DNA from 4 places in the Sodalis sp. RH16 genome. Region 3 is predicted to be linked to each of the others. Evidence: predicted binding sites of a transcription regulator. Region 3 holds the regulator's gene; each other region holds the start of a gene.
What was found. The regulator CRP, encoded in region 3, controls carbon source genes, mostly activating them, when cyclic AMP is high. The targets are predictions, from matches to a motif close to ATGTGANNNNNNTCACAT.

Region 1 (4,137 bases), 1.1 Mb from region 3:
AGCCGTATGTGGCGCAAACGGCGTTGAAACAGCCCTGAGACCGGGGTTAAACCCCGGTCGGAGCTTGTTGACAAAGTGCCCGGTCGAGACAGGCTGCCAGATCGTAAACACGCCGTAAACCCTTCCCTGGGGGCTCGATCCGCGCCATCCCTGGCGCGGACGGTTTACTCTTCTAGCAGCCTGTCCCGCCTTATTGGCTTCGGGCATGTTTGTCAGCAGTCTGAGACCGGAGTTAAACCCCGGTCTTTCCCCTGGCGATTAGGGCTGTCCGTTTCTGCCGTGGGCGATAAAAGCCGGCCGCAGGCTTAATCGTTCATAATAGGCGCTCACCGCCGGGAGGTCGGGGCGCTGGAGCGGGGTGGAAAACCAGCGGTGCACCGACAGGCCGATGGGGATATCCGCCAGGGTAAATGCCGGACCCGCGACAAAGGCTCCGGTGACCTTGAGCTGGCCCTCCAGGATCGACATTTTGCCGGCCCAGCTTGCGGCGGCGGCCTTGATGCGTTCGGGATCGGGATGCTCGGGATTGTGCCGCACCAGGGCGCTGAAAACATAGCTCCAGGCGGGATTGAGATCGGCGGCCTGCCAATCAATCCACCGGTCGATGCCGGCCCGGATCTTGGGGGCCGCCGGGTATAGCGATTCGCCGCGGTAGGCGCGCGCCAGGTAACGGATAATGGTATTCGATTCCCATAGGACAAAATCCTCGTCCTGGATAACCGGAACCATGGCATTAGGATTCAGCGCGAGAAATTCGGGGCTGTGGGTGGATTTGAATCCGTTGCCCCAGTCTTCGCGCTGATATTCGATGCCCAACTCCGCGCAGGCCCATAGGACCTTGCGCACATTAATGGATGAAGATCTGCCGAGTATTTTCAGCATAGGCTTCCTTTACAATCAATGTTAGGGTGACAGTGGCCAAGCCATACTGGCATTTTTCCCGGCGGCTGGGAACAGGAAAACGCCGGCTTAAAGTCTCCAGGGCTGCTTGCGCCATTGAAATGCCTTGCCGGTATGCCAATGATAAGTATCCCTAGCGCGCTGCCAACTGCTCGTTGACGCGCCTTTGCAAGCGTAGGAGGCTCTTGGAGAAGAACTCCGCGTCGTCAAGGGCGCGGGCCAGGATCAGGGCGCCCTGGATACCAGCCACCACCTCCTGCGACAGGATGGCGCAGGTGGCGTCGTCAACCCCAGCGCGCCGCAGGGCGCCCCCCAGCGCGGCTATCCAACGCCTGAAATAGCCGCTGATGGCGGTAGCGAACCGATCCCGCGTGCCGTCCAGGGCAAACGCCCCCACCAGGCAAACGCGTTTACCGGATTGAAAATAGTCATCCACTTCCCGCCACATGTCATCCAGAGCGCCGAAGGCGTTCTCCTGTTCCAGCGGCAGGAAAATATGCCCGGCGAACCAGCGGTGGATATGCAGCAGCACCTCAGCGGCCATCTCCTCCTTACCGGCGGGGAAAAAGTGATAAAGACTGCCTTTGCCCAGCCCGGTACCCTCGGTAATGCGGCTGAGGGAGGCGCCCTCAAAGCCGCACTCGCGGAATATTTCGGCAATGCGGGCCACCAGCTCGGTTTTTGCGTTTTCTTTGCTGTTCAATGAATGAATGCCTTGCAGTTACCGCGAACCACTACAAACCAAAATCGGACAGGCCGGGGTGGTCGTCCGGACGCCGGCCCAGCGGCCAGAAAAACCGGCGATCGTCGCTGGTAATGGGCAAATCATTGATGCAGGCAAAACGGCGGAACATCAATCCTTGCTCATTGAACTCCCAGTTTTCATTGCCGTAGGAGCGGAACCAGTTTCCGCTGTCATCGTGCCATTCGTAAGCGAAACGTACCGCTACTCGGGCGCCGGTAAATGCCCATAGCTCTTTGATCAGCCGATAATCCAGCTCCCTGGCCCATTTGCGGGTCAGGAAGGCAACCACTTCCTCGCGTCCGGTAACAATTTCAGCACGGTTGCGCCACTGGGTGTCTTCGGAGTAGACCAGGGAGACTCGGCGGGGGTCACGGCTGTTCCAGCCGTCTTCCGCCAAACGGACTTTGGCGATTGCAGTCTCCAGCGTAAAGGGGGGAACCAGGTTAGCCATGATGAGTGCCTTTTCGGTGAGTGAAGAGAAGACTGTACCGATCGGTACAGTCATTGGCAAGGTTTATTTTATCCTGTCAGGTTTCGCGGGAATTGCCGAAAACGTCAAGCCCGCCCGGAACTTGGCGGAAATGAACCGGGGTCCGAGGAGAAACGAAAAGCCGCACGTGTTGAAATCGGGTATGAAATGAGGGAACGGATGGGGGACGGAGGCGAACCGATAAAATCGGTTAAGGGATTTTAAACAGCAAAAGACCTGGCTGAATGCGCCATGTCTGAATGCGTGGGTCGTTAAAATGTATTAGCGGAATGGGCGTCCGGTAAAGGCCCGGATCAGGTAATCTGCCAGTCCGGCGGGGTGTGGACGATAATATATTCCCCCAGCTCTTTCAGACCGGCCCAGATATCGCGCCAGTGCGCCAGCTCCATCGAGAGGGTAATGCCCAGCAACCCGGCGACAAACCAATAGGCCATGCTGATGCCTACGCCGGTGAAGATAAAGGCAAGGGCATTTTTACTGGATCTACGGCATACAACATTTAGCGTGCTAGCGAAAAACATCATCACCGCACTGAGCAATTCCCAGCGCATCATCACAAAGCCTGCGGCCAGCGTACTCATGTGGAACCATCCTCCCGTTGATTAAGTTGCCGTAATTTTCTCCTGTTTTTAGGTATTGTGCTACAAAAATATGTGATGGAGGTCAAATTTTTTTGACGGTAATGGATAAGTTGTTTACTTTTTTGGTTTTTTTACTTTTGGGTGCCGGACGCTACGGTTTCCGCCGGCCCGAACACCGGATACTTAGGTAAATTCACCTGCGTGTAGGGTTCCCAGCCTCCGCCCAGGGCTTTATAAAGCGCCACCAGATCAATGCCGGTCTGGACCCGGGCGGCGGCGACCTGCTGGCGGGCCTGGGCCAGCTGCCGCTGTGCATCAAGCATGGTGATAAATGACGTCAGTCCCTGGCGGTAGCTTTCGCTGGATAAATTGAAGGCGTTTTGAAATGACGCGGCGGCTTGCTCCAGGCCATCCACCTGCTGCTGATCCGTGCGGTAGCTCACCAGCGCGTTCTCCACATCCTGCAACGCGGTCAGGACGGTTTGGCGGTAGGACAAGACCGCATTGGCCTGTTGCACCCGGGCCAGCCGGACGCTTGACACCAGCCGGCCGCCCTGGAAAATCGGCAGCGACACCTGGGGACCGTAGCTGTAAAAATGGCTGCTCCAGTGGGTCAGATAATCCGCCTCGGTATTGCGCATGCCGAACTGGCCGGTGAGGGAAAAATCAGGGAACAATTGCGCCACCGAGACGCCGATATTGGCGGTGGCCGCATGCAGATTGGCTTCCGCCTGGCGCACATCGGGACGGCGTCGCGCCAGGGCTGACGGCACGCCCACCGCCACGGCGGCCGGGACGGCGGGCTGCGGCTTGTCTTGGCGTAGTTCGTTATCCAGCGTGCCGGGAGGTTGTCCCAGCAATACCGCCAATCCGTTCATCGCCTGACGCTGTTCCGCTTCGTACTGCGGCAACTGCGCCCGCAGCGAACCGAGCTGGGCAGCGGCGTTTTCCACATCATACTGCGGCGCCAGACCGTGCTGCTGGCGGCTGCGGGTCAATTCCAGGGACTGTTCCGCGACATCGATTTGCGTGCGAAGCGTCTGCGCCACGGTCTGGGCGCCCCTCAGCTGCAAATAGGTCCGCGCCACCTCCGCCTCCAGGGACACCAGGGCATCGTTGCGTTCTTCAACCGAAGCCTGGCTTTGCGCCTGCGCCATCTCCACCGATCGGCGGACTTTTCCCCAAAGATCCAGCTCCCAGCTGGCGTCGAAACTGCCCTGATACAGGCTTATCGGCTGGGTCAGGGTATCCAGCGCGGAGGCTGCCTGCGGACTAAGACTCGCCACGCTTGAGGTGTCGACATGGGCCGAATCCAGCTGGCCCGCCAGACCCAGCTGCTCGCGCTGGGCGCTGGCCTTGGCCTGCACCGACGGCAGGTAAGCGGCGCCGGCCTGCAGGGTTTGTTCACGGGCGCCGGCGAT
Region 2 (4,137 bases), 2.0 Mb from region 3:
TCCAGGGCACCACGGAAATCACCCGGCCCACCATATCGGTACGGGTGGCGATATAGGCCAGAGTACCGTTAACCAGCGGCGCGGTAATAAATGGAATGAAGAGGGTGGGATTCATCACCACCGGAGAGCCGAAAATCACCGGTTCGTTAATGTTGAAAATACAGGGCACCATGCTGAGCTTGCCGATGGAGCGCAAATGGGCGGATCGGCTGCGTAAATACAGCCCCACCAGCCCCATGGTGGAACCGGATCCGCCAATCACGATGAAAAACAGCCAGAACGGTTCGATAAAAATATGGGTTAAGGGTTGTCCGGCGGTGAGTTCCTGCTGGTTGATGCCCAGATTGGTCAGCCAGAAAGCCTGCAACACGCCGCCGACGATGACCGCGCCGTGAATGCCGGCGAACCACAGCAGATGGCAGATCAATACGGAGAGCAAAATGGCCGGCAGGGTATCGGCAGCGGAAACAATCGGCTGGAACAGCGCCATAATGGCCTGGGGCAGCAGCATGCCGAATTGCCATTGGATCAGCAGGCTTAACGGGTAAAGGGTAAAGAATATCGCCAGTACCGGAATCAACAAATCAAAGGACTGTTTTATTTTCGGCGGTACCTGTTCCGGCAGATGGATACCGATATGCCGTACTTCCAGAAAATGTATCAGCTCGGTGGTATAGATTCCCACCAATATCGCGGTGAAAATCCCCGTCCCCCCAAGCGATGATACCGGCAGCATTTTATCCGCGGTTTGCGGAGCCGCCACTACCAGGAATGACATTAATGACAGCAGGGCGGCCATAAAACCGTTCATTTTATAGCTGGTGGCCAGATTATAAGATATCGCCGCGGCGATAAACACCGACATAATACCCATGGTCATGTTATAGGGCATCAGAATAACGTTTTCATACTGCTGCGCCATCCGCAGCCACCATTGGGCGAAGGACCAAGTGCTGGTGGGGGAGAAGGGCGGATGGGCAAATACCAGCATAAAGGAACCGACAATCAGAAACGGCATTGCGGAAATAAATCCGTCCCGGATGGCCATGACATGCCGTTGACTGGATAATCTCCCTGCTATCGGACTAATGGTATTTTCAATGACGCCGAATACCGATTCGCTAATTCCGGACATATTCATCTCCTAGGCATTAAGCAGCGCCAGAGTATCGTTTAATATTTTTTCGCCGTTCATCATGCCGTAATCCATGCTGTTAATGACGGCTATGGGTTTATGCTGCTCATCGGCGATTATTTTAAAATCTTTCAATTTATATTTGATTTGCGGTCCCAGCAGGCAACAATCGTAATGGGGGAACTCCGCGGCGAACTCTTCCAGACCCACCGCATTGATTTCCACCTCTATTCCTTTTATTTCGGCGGCTTTTTGCATTTTCCTCACCACCATGCTGGTGGACATCCCGGCGGCACAGCATAAGAGTATTTTTTTCATAAGACGAGCCTTGTGATTATTGGTCTGGCAGCAGTATGACGCGAGAAAAAGAATCTCTGCAACCGGTTTCAGAAACCGGTTGCAGTTTTGTGATGGAGGTCAATTCTTGTTTCAGGATAACTTTTTAGCGGATTTCTGATTAATGGAAATCAAGTCTGTAAGCTGGGTTAAAGAATTCAGGATGAAAGGTGTTCATGATACGGCCAAGCCAATTCATCATCCAACATAGATCTGACTATTTGCCGAGAGGTCAACCGTGTCTCGAACCATTATGCTAATTCCAACCGGTACCCATGTGGGGCTGACCAGCGTCAGTCTCGGCGTGATCCGGGCCATCGAGCGCAAGGGCGTGCGCCTGAGCGTATATAAGCCCATCGCCCAGCAGCGCGACGGCGCGAGTTTGCCTGACCAGACCACCGCCATCATTCGGGCCAATTCAGGGATCCCCGCCGCGCAGCCGCTGGCGATGGACTATGTGGAAACCCTGTTAAGCACCAATCGCCGCGATGTGCTGATGGAGGAGATTGTCGCCCGCTATCATGAAACCCGGCAGGACGCCGAAGTGGTCCTGATTGAGGGGCTGATGCTGACCCGTCGCCATCAGTTCGCCAATGGTCTGAACTACGACATCGCCCGGGCGTTGAACGCTGACATGGTTTTTGTCACCACCCTGGGGGCCGATTCACCGGCGCAGCTGAAGGCGCGGCTGGAGTTGGCCTGCGCCGGGTTCGGCGGCTGCCAAAACAAGAATATCGCCGGGGTTATCATCAATAAATGGCACGCCCCGGTGGATGAACAGGGCCGTACGCGCCCAGACCTGTCCGAACTGTTCGACGCCGCCAATCAGCATGACGCCGCCGCCGCGGATACCCGCCCCCTGTTTGCCGACAGCCCGCTAAAGGTCTTGGCCTGTATCCCCTGGAACTATGATCTGATAGCCACCCGCGCCGTGGATATGGCCGGGCATCTTCATGCCCACATCGTGAATGCCGGCGATCTAGAGACGCGCCGGGTGCAGTCCGTGACTTTCTGCGCCCGCGGTTTGGCCAATATGGCGCAGCACTTTCGCGCCGGCGCGCTGCTGGTCACCTGCGCGGACCGCCCCGAGGTGCTGGTGGCGGCCTGCCTGGCCGCCATGAACGGGGTGGCCATCGGCGCGGTCCTGCTTACCGGCGGCTATCCCATTCCCCCGGCCATTGCCACGCTGTGCGAGCGGGCGTTCCAGACCGGTTTGCCGGTGATGATGGTCAATACCAATACCTGGCAGACGTCCCTGAGTTTGCAAAGCTTTAATCTGGAAGTGCCGGCGGACGATCGTTTACGGGTGGAGAAAGTGCAGGATTACATGGCCGGCTACATCGATAGCGGGTGGATTGATTCACTGAGCGCTGCCTCGGAGCATTCCCGCCGCCTCTCGCCGCCGGCATTCCGTTATGCCCTGACCGAACGGGCGCGGCGGGCCGGCAAGCGCATCGTGTTGCCGGAGGGGGATGAACCGCGCACCATCCGGGCCGCCGCCCTCTGTGCCGACCGGGGCATTGCTCATTGTGTCCTGCTGGGCAATCCCGACGACATTCGCCGGGTGGCCGCGGCCCAGGGCGTGGTTTTGGGTGACAATGTGGCGCTACAGGATCCGGCGCCGCTGCGCGAGCGCTACCTGGCGCGGCTGGTGGAGCTGCGTAAAAGCAAAGGCATGACCGAAGTGGTGGCGCGGGAGCAATTGGAAGACAACGTGATGCTCGGTACCCTGATGCTGGAGGCAGGGGATGTGGACGGATTGGTTTCCGGCGCGGTGCATACCACCGCCAATACCCTTCGTCCGGCGTTGCAGCTGATTAAACCGGCCCCGGGCAGCTCGCTGGTTTCATCGGTATTTTTCATGCTGTTGCCGGAGCAGGTGCTGGTATACGGCGACTGCGCCATCAATCCCGATCCGGATGCCGAACAGCTTTCGGAAATCGCCATTCAGTCCGCCGACTCGGCCGCCGCCTTCGGCATCGAGCCGCGGGTAGCGATGATGTCCTACTCCACCGGCACCTCGGGCACCGGCAGCGATGTGGATAAAGTGCGGGAAGCCACCGCGCTGGCGCGGCGCAAACGCCCGGATCTGGTGATTGACGGCCCGCTGCAATACGATGCCGCCATTATGGCCGACGTGGCGCGCACCAAGGCGCCGGACTCGCCGGTGGCCGGCCGGGCCACGGTCTTTATTTTTCCGGATCTGAATACCGGCAATACCACCTACAAGGCGGTACAGCGTTCCGCCGACCTGGTTTCCATCGGTCCGATGCTGCAAGGCCTGCGCAAACCGGTCAATGACCTGTCCCGCGGCGCCCTGGTGGACGATATTGTTTATACCATAGCCCTTACCGCCATCCAGGCCACGCAATAATCGCCGCCAAAAGAGGCGGCGTTTCATCCCGATGCCGGGCAACAACCCCCGGCATCGGGACGCAAATTAATGGCAATAATGATCATTGCATTGATATGCCTTCACCTCCTTTAGTAAACAAATCCCGCATATGAAAATATTCTGTGAAATATTATTTCCTGGCTATACTTTTAGGGTCAGACTGAATATGTGCTCATCCGGTTATATCGTGAACATTATTTAGTACGATATCACGGGAACAGTTCAAAAATTTACAGGAGCTACACACATGGGCATCGGAACAATTGTACTT
Region 3 (4,137 bases):
TCCCCCAATCGCCGCGATAGCCAGCGGCCGTGCTGCGGCCGCTGGCGCCAGGCAACCGACGAGATGGTATGCATGACTCCCAAATGGAACAGGATACGCCGCAGATGGCGTTCCATCGGGGTGCCCGGCTGCTCCGGCGTATCGCCGGCGGTGGCCAGTACCGGCTGTTCGCTGCTCGGACCATCGTATTCCAGCCGTTGCTGGCAGGTTTGCAGCGCCACCTCGCAGGCGGTCAGGTATTTTTCCGCCAGCATTGGCGTCAGCATGTAGTGATCCCGCGCCAGTATCGTCATGGCATTGATATGCTCAATAATAAACTGGCTATGGGTCACCCATAGGCGCATATCGATGAGGTAGCGGGAGTTGAAACCGGGCTCCTGCATGGCCTGGCTTAGCGAGGTGAACAGGGCGTTATGGGCCTGGTTGGCCCGCATACGGGCATAGGCCAGCGCCGCCGGCTCCGGATTCGCCTGTAATAACAGACGCAATGCGTCCTGATCCCTTTCCAGCGCCTGATGGGCGTTTTTGCGCAGCAGGCCGCTTTGCCACTGCGGCCACAGCCAGAGCGTACCGCCGAACGCCAGCATGCATCCGATCAGGGTATCCACCAGCCGCGGTACCAGAAAATGCGTACCGTTCAGGGACAAAAGCTGCAGGGTGTAAACGGCGGTTACGGTGAAGCCGGTCATCGCCAGGCCGTAATTTTTCCGCAAAACCAGATAAGCCGCCAGGGTCACCACCAGCATAAACAATAAAACCGTGCCGTCCCCCAGATGGAGCTGCAGGGTCGCGGCGGCGATAACCAGGCCGGCCAAGGTTCCCAGCGCCCGGTGCTGGATACGTACCCGGGTGGCGTTATAGCCGTTCTGGCTGACAAACATCACCGTCATCAGAATCCAGTAGGGTTTAGGCAGGTTGAACACCAGTCCCAGGCTGCTGCCGATGGCCAGCATAATGCCCAGCCGGGCGGCGTTGCGCAGCGCCATGGATTTGAGCGAACAGTAGCTGCGCAGCGCCTGCCAGAAAGAGAGCCGTTGCTGGTTATCCGCCATGATATCCCGCCGGTAGAGCGGACGTTGCGTCCTGAGCAGCCGGGCGATGCGGCTGAAGTGATAAAAACAAAATTGCCCCACCGGATTATCCGGATTTCGCTGGGCAATTTTTTCCACCGCCGACAGGGCTTCCGCCATGGTGAAACGGCCCGATAACCGATGATAAAGGATATCGTCCGCTACCACCCGCAGCCGGGCGGCAATCAATTGGGCATTATAGCGGATCACCGCTTCAGCGTGACTCTGCTCCACCAGCTTCTGCACTTCGTCCGGCTGATGCAAACTGACGGCGATATGCTCTTGCAGGTCCAGAGCCACCTGAAATGTCCGCAGCAGACGTTTGTACTGAAGCTGATGGTTGGCCGACAGCATATGCAGCTGCTGGTAAATTTGCGCAATCAGATCAATCACCCGCTGCTGCCGGGCAAACAGCGGCGGCAGGGCGGTTTCCGGGTCGGTATGCTGGGTCAGCAGGCTGTATTTCGCCTCGATATAATCCGCGAGCTCTCTATAGAGCAGGCTGAGGGTTTCCCGCATCGGCTGCTCTTTAAGCCATCGGAACCACAGGCCGGTAAACAGCCCGTACCAGGCGGTACCGGCGATATACAGCAGCGGCGGGATCCACACCGGGGCGTTGCCGGTCAGGCCGAGGGTAAAAATGGCGGCGATAAGGGAGGCGGGTAATAACCGCCCGTGCAACGGACTGATTTCACCGGTGACGCCCAGCACCAGCGCCAGGCCCACCATGATAAAGGGCAAGGGTACGTGTACAAAGAGCAGCCACTGGATCAGTACGCTGCTGACGGCGAACAGCGTACCGCCGATGGCCAGGCGTTTAAAAAAGCGTTTATGCAGGGTATCCAGGCCGGCGATGTTGCAACAGGCGGGCACCAGGGAGAACAGCAGGCCGTTCTGCAGGCTGCCGAACAATAGCCCTATCGCCACCGGCAGGCAAAGCACGATGGTTTGCCGCAAGGCATAGTTGACTTCGGGGTGATAGATCAGTCGACGCCACATGCTGCCAACAAGCAGGCGTGGCACAGAGTACCACGCCTGTTTGATTAACGTTTAACGCGTACCGTAAACGACAATGGTCTTGCCGTGTGCGGAGATGAGATTTTGATCTTCCAGCATTTTCAGAATACGGCCCACCGTTTCACGGGAACAGCCGACAATCTGGCCGATTTCCTGGCGGGTAATCTTGATTTGCATGCCGTCGGGGTGGGTCATGGCGTCGGGTTGTTTCGCCAGATTAAGCAAGGTTTGCGCGATACGTCCCGTGACGTCGAGAAACGCCAGATTACCGACTTTTTCCGAGGTGACCTGCAAGCGGCTGGCCATCTGCGCCGACAGACGCATCAGGATATCCGGATTCACCTGAATCAGTTGCCGGAATTTTTTATAAGAAATTTCAGCCACTTCACAAGCGGTTTTCGCACGAACCCAGGCGCTGCGCTCCTGGCCTTCTTCGAATAAGCCCAATTCCCCGATAAAATCCCCCTGGTTAAGGTAGGACAAGATCATCTCTTTACCTTCTTCATCTTTTATCAGCACCGCGACGGCGCCTTTGACGATGTAGTAAAGTGTTTCAGCTTTTTCGCCTTGATGTATTAGCGTACTCTTCGATGGATACTTGTGAATATGGCAATGAGACAGGAACCATTCGAGAGTCGGGTCTGTTTGCGGTTTGCCGAGAACCATTCGCTGTTATCCTCTTTTGTCATCGCTGTCCTTGTTCAGGACATCGTATTCCCTATTACGGCGCTGTTTTATCGATCCATCTCCGTTGTAAACGGAGCGACGTTAGGGAACTTATTAGGGTCTGGTTTTAGTGATGTTCCGATCGCTCTCTTGCCCTTTCATTATCATGAGGTCGATCCAGCCTTGTTTTTAGCATAGGTTTGAAGCAGTGTCTTCTGTTGTCTTGCATCAGCATGAAGTATGTTAGGTAACATTGCCACCTTTCCAATAAAAATGTAGGGTGCAGGAAAAACTTTTTATCTGGAGTCATCATAATGCAAGCACGAGTAAAATGGGTCGAAGGTCTGTCTTTTATAGGTGAATCCGCCTCCGGCCACCAGATTTTGATGGATGGCAACGCAGGGGAAAAAGCGCCCAGCCCAATGGAAATGGTACTTATGGCGGCTGGGGGGTGCAGCGCCATCGACGTGGTATCGATTCTGCAAAAAGGGCGTCAGGATGTGCGTGATTGCGAAGTCAAGCTGACCTCTGAACGCCGCGACGAAGCGCCGAGGTTATTTACCCATATTAATTTACATTTTATAGTTTCCGGCACGGGGCTCACCGACAAAATCGTCGAAAGGGCGGTGGAGCTGTCAGCGGAAAAGTATTGCTCGGTGTCTTTGATGCTCGGCAAATCCGTGAACGTTACCCATAGTTTTGAAGTGCGTTTGCCGTCCTGAATGACGGATGCGTTACCGCGGGCGCGACGCTCCGGCCGCGCCCGGTTTATTCAATGCGTTTGCCTTCCAGCAGCTGCTTTACCAATGGTCCCATGATCAGTTCCATCGCCAGCCCCATTTTCCCTCCCGGTACCACCAGCGTATTGATATTGGAAATAAACGACCCCTGCAGCATCGCCAGCAGATAGGGGAAGTCGATATGATCCAGGCCGCGAAAGTGAATTACCACAAAGCTTTCGTCCAGCGAAGGGATGGCCTTGGCGGCAAAGGGGTTGGACGTGTCCACCGTGGGAACCCGTTGAAAATTGATATGGGTACGGGAAAATTGCGGTGTGATGTAGCTGATATAGTCTTCCATCGATCGCACCACGGAATCCATCACCGCTTCCCGGGAGTGTCCGCGTTCGCTGGTATCGCGCACCAGCTTTTGTATCCATTCCAGGTTGACGATGGGTACTACACCCACCAGGAGATCCACATGCTGCGCCACATTATGGTGGTCGGTAACCACCCCGCCGTGCAGCCCCTCGTAAAACAGCACATCCGTCGGCTCCGGCAGCGGCTGCCAGGGAGTAAAGGTGCCGGGAATCTGATTGTAGGGAACGGCTTCGTCATAGGTGTGCAGATATTTTCGCGCTTTGCCGTGGCCGGTGAGCCCATAC
Region 4 (4,137 bases), 600 kb from region 3:
AGAACCAGGGTCCGGTGATGGAAGCGATGGGCATGCGCAAAGGCGAGATGCGCGATATGCTGCCGGACGGCAAAGGCCGTATCCGTCTTGATTATATTATCCCCAGCCGTGGCCTGATTGGTTTTCGTACCGAGTTCCTGACCATGACTTCCGGCACCGGCCTGCTGTATTCGTCGTTCAGTCATTATGACGATGTGCGTTCGGGTGAAATCGGCCAGCGGCAGAACGGCGTGATGATTTCCAACGGCCAGGGTAAAGCGGTTGCTTACGCCCTGTACAGCCTGCAGGATCGCGGCCGCTTGTTCCTGGGCCACGGCGCGGAAGTGTATGAAGGCCAGATTATCGGTATTCATACCCGTTCTAATGATTTGACCGTCAACTGCCTGACCGGCAAGAAATTAACCAACATGCGCGCTTCAGGTACCGATGAAGCCACTACGCTGGTGACGGCGATTAAGCTGTCGTTGGAACAAGCGCTGGAATTTATTGATGATGATGAGCTGGTGGAAGTGACTCCCCATTCCATCCGGTTGCGTAAACGTTATCTGACTGAAAACGATCGTAAGCGCGCCAATCGTTCCAGCAAAGAAGTCTGATCTTAGGCACGAGAAGACAAGATGCCGGTCCATGCAGATGGACCGGTATTTTTTTGCCGAAAATCGGCGCGGTCTCCCTTAACACGCTCGGTTCAGCTTCGGAGTTGGCGGGTTCGTCAGTCTGGCTGATAGATCAAGGCGATATTATGCTGCTGGCAGTAGTCGTGGAATTTGCGCGGGGGGGACTGATCGGTGATAAGGGTGTCGAAGAGGGTTAGGGTGCCGATGCAGGCGGGTTTGATATTGTCGAACTTGCTGTGATCGGCCACCAGAATTCCTTGCTGCGACAGGGATAAAGCGCGGTGCTTCATGGTGAGCTCATCAAAATTGAAGCAGGTCGCACCGTAGTGAATATCTATCCCGGCGGCGGAAATAAACGCCTTGTCGGGACAGATGTTATCCAGAATGGAATATTGGGTCAGTGGAGTGAATATGCAGTTGGCCGGATGGAATTCACCGCCGCACAGTATGACTTTGCAGTTGGGCAGATCCTGCAATGCCAGGAACGTATTCAGCGAGTAGCAAATGCCGGTGAATGCCAGGTCTTGGTTGATGGCGTCGATAATGAACGGCGTGGTGGTTCCGCAATCAAAAAAAACCGTGTCGTCTTTTTCAATCATTTGGGCCGCCATACGGCCGGTAATGCTTTTTTCTTTAACGTGCTTGGCTTTTTGATCCGACACAAAGTAGTGGGTGACTGAGCTGTTTTTCGGATCGTTGACGACATATCCCCCCAGCAGAACCACCTGCGCCGGCTCGGCGCTGAGATCGCGGCGGATGGTCATTTCTGATACGCCCAGCAGGACGGCGGCATCCTTCAGATGGATTTTGTCTTCCCGCTTTAAAGCCTGTATCAGCCTGTTAATCCTTTCTTCGCGCCGCGTTTCCATAGTGTACCCTGCGTCAATTGTTCCGATGTTCGCCGTTGTGAACAGTCAATATTTGCCGGTGGCTGCTGCGCCCGTCACAATACTTACCCCGGAACTGGTGCCGATACGGGTGGCGCCGGCCAGTATCATGGTTTGCGCGGTCTGACGATCGCGAACGGCGCCGGATGCCTTGACGCCTACGTCCGCCCCAACGGTCTGCCGCATCAGCCTGACGTCCTGTTCCCGGGCGCCGCCGGTGCTAAAACCCGTGGACGTTTTCACAAAGGCCACCTTAAGTTCGCGGCAAATCTGGCAAACTTGCACGATCTGCTCTTCGCTCAACAGGCAGGTTTCCAATATAACCTTCAATGGTGTGGCGGCGCAAACCTGGTGCACTGCCTGTATATCGGCGGTTACCGCGTCGATTTTCCCGCTTTTCAGCCAGCCGACGTTAATCACCATATCGATCTCCCCGGCCCCGGCTTCGATGGCCGCTTTTGCTTCAAAAGCCTTGGCGGCGGTCAGGCCGGCTCCCAGAGGGAAACCCACCACCGAGCACACTTTAACGTCGGTTCCCTGCAGCGCACGGGCGGCGAACGGCACATAACCGGAATTTACGCAGACGGCATAAAAGCCATACTGCTTTGCTTCTTCGCATAAAGCGGCTATTTGCGCCTCGGTGGCGTCCATCGCCAGCAGGGTGTGATCGATATATCGGGGAAAGTCGATTTCTGTTTTGTTCATGAGTGCGTCCTCGTGAGGGATGATGTTAATGTGAAAATAATAACATTATCTAACACCGTTATATAGCCATTTGTCCGTTAATTTTTCTCATGAGATGTGATAGGTGTCATATTATTAACATTTATGGGTTGATAATGTTAGCGTAGTAACATTGAATGCTATGAAAACATTAGAGAGGCAAATGATTATGGATATAGCGGTTATTGGTTCCAACATGGTGGATCTGATTACCTATATCACCGAGATGCCGAAAACCGGGGAAACGCTTGAAGCCCCGGATTTTGAGATCGGTTGCGGCGGTAAAGGCGCTAATCAGGCGGTGGCGGCAGCCAAACTGGGCGCCGGCGTGATGATGATGAGTAAGGTCGGCGACGATCTGTTCGCCGACAATACGGTAAATAACCTGCGCCGGTACGGCGTCGATACCCGCTATGTTGAGAAGGTGCCGGGGGTTTCCAGCGGAGTGGCGCCGATTTTTGTTGATCGGGATTCACATAATCGCATCTTGATCATTAAAGGGGCCAATAACCATTTGACGCCGGCGGATGTTGACCGTGCGGCGGAGCAGCTCAAGGACTGCAAGGTGATTATCCTGCAGTTGGAGATTCCGCTGGCGACGGTGTATCACGCCATCGACGTTGCCCGGCGGCTTCATGTGCCGGTGATTCTTAATCCGGCGCCGGCCAGCCGGGAGCTGGATATCGCTTATGCCTGCCAGTGCGATTTTTTCATGCCTAATGAAACGGAGCTGGAAATCCTGACCGGTATGGCGGTGGACAGCGAAGAGCATATCCTTGCCGCCGGCCGCTCTCTGCTCTCACGGGGGCTGAAAAACCTGATTATCACCATGGGACACCGCGGCTCGGTGTGGTTGACCGGCGACAGCGTCCACCGGGTGGATGCGGTGCCGGTACAGGCCGTGGATACCAGCGGCGCGGGCGATGCCTATATAGGGTGTTTTGCCCATTACTATGTCGGCAGCCAAGACGTGAAGCAGGCTATGACATATGCCTCGGCCTATGCCGCCTTCAGCGTACGGGGCAAAGGCACCCAGCGTTCCTATGCCGACGCCGCCCAGTTCCATGATTTCCTCGCCACCTTACATCAGGAATAACATCATGCACCACAATACGGTACAAATGCCTGACGGCTATCTGAATAAAACACCGCTGTTTCAGTTTATCCTGCTGTCTTGCCTGTTTCCTTTATGGGGCTGTGCGGCCAGTTTGAACGATATCTTGATTACCCAATTCAAAACGGTGTTCGCCTTAAGCGATTTCGCCAGCGCGCTGGTGCAAAGCGCGTTTTACGGCGGCTACTTTCTGATTGCCATTCCGGCCTCGATGGTCATTCGCAAAACCAGCTACAAAGTGGCCATTATGACGGGCCTGTCGCTGTATATCATCGGCTGCGTGCTGTTTTATCCTGCGTCTCATATGGCCACCTACACCATGTTCCTGGCGGCGATTTTCGCCATCGCCATCGGCTTGAGCTTTCTGGAAACTGCGGCCAATACCTACAGTTCGATGATCGGTCATCGCGACTATGCGACGCTGCGGCTTAATATCAGCCAGACCTTTTATCCCGTCGGCGCGCTGATGGGCATTGTGCTGGGCAAATATCTGGTTTTCCAGCAAGGGGACAGCCTGAGCAGCCAATTGGCCTCCATGACGCCGGAGCAGGGGCATCAATTCCGCCTGAATATGCTGGAACTCACCCTCGAACCTTATAAGTATCTGATCATGGTGCTGGTAGTGGTGCTGGTCTTGTTTGCCATTACCCGCTATCCCCGTTGCAAGCCTGTGGTAGATCGACAAAAAACCGCCGCGCCGGGTATGGGAGAAACCCTGCGTTATCTGGCCGGTAACGCCCGCTTCAAAAAGGGTATAGTCGCCCAGTTCCTTTATGTGGGGATGCAGGTGGCGGTA

Region 1: the regulator CRP is predicted to act here: its motif matches at 2,787-2,804, upstream of ACL2XJ_RS15650 (YjcB family protein).
Region 2: the regulator CRP is predicted to act here: its motif matches at 1,541-1,558, upstream of ACL2XJ_RS19600 (PTS sugar transporter subunit IIB).
Region 4: the regulator CRP is predicted to act here: its motif matches at 2,238-2,255, upstream of deoC (deoxyribose-phosphate aldolase).

Annotation. Positions count from the first base shown of each region.
Region 1 covers NZ_CP178737.1:3,384,678-3,388,814, forward strand. Annotated here, with positions in the region: gene ACL2XJ_RS15625 (ABC transporter substrate-binding protein) at 1-38, shown strand, start outside; gene ACL2XJ_RS15630 (glutathione S-transferase family protein) at 259-882, opposite strand; gene ACL2XJ_RS15635 (TetR/AcrR family transcriptional regulator) at 1,034-1,603, opposite strand; gene ACL2XJ_RS15640 (DUF1348 family protein) at 1,635-2,096, opposite strand; gene ACL2XJ_RS15645 (hypothetical protein) at 2,095-2,286, shown strand; gene ACL2XJ_RS15650 (YjcB family protein) at 2,429-2,716, opposite strand; gene ACL2XJ_RS15655 (efflux transporter outer membrane subunit) at 2,848-4,137, opposite strand, start outside.
Region 2 covers NZ_CP178737.1:4,272,137-4,276,273, forward strand. Annotated here, with positions in the region: gene ACL2XJ_RS19595 (PTS sugar transporter subunit IIC) at 1-1,135, opposite strand, end outside; gene ACL2XJ_RS19600 (PTS sugar transporter subunit IIB) at 1,145-1,453, opposite strand; gene pta (phosphate acetyltransferase) at 1,710-3,845, shown strand; gene ACL2XJ_RS19610 (DUF3309 family protein) at 4,120-4,137, shown strand, end outside.
Region 3 covers NZ_CP178737.1:2,279,956-2,284,092, forward strand. Annotated here, with positions in the region: gene ACL2XJ_RS10370 (YccS/YhfK family putative transporter) at 1-2,069, opposite strand, end outside; gene crp (cAMP-activated global transcriptional regulator CRP) at 2,121-2,753, opposite strand; gene ACL2XJ_RS10380 (OsmC family protein) at 3,068-3,475, shown strand; gene ACL2XJ_RS10385 (phosphoribulokinase) at 3,522-4,137, opposite strand, start outside.
Region 4 covers NZ_CP178737.1:1,675,234-1,679,370, reverse strand. Annotated here, with positions in the region: gene typA (translational GTPase TypA) at 1-596, shown strand, start outside; gene deoR (DNA-binding transcriptional repressor DeoR) at 713-1,486, opposite strand; gene deoC (deoxyribose-phosphate aldolase) at 1,532-2,209, opposite strand; gene rbsK (ribokinase) at 2,397-3,323, shown strand; gene fucP (L-fucose:H+ symporter permease) at 3,328-4,137, shown strand, end outside.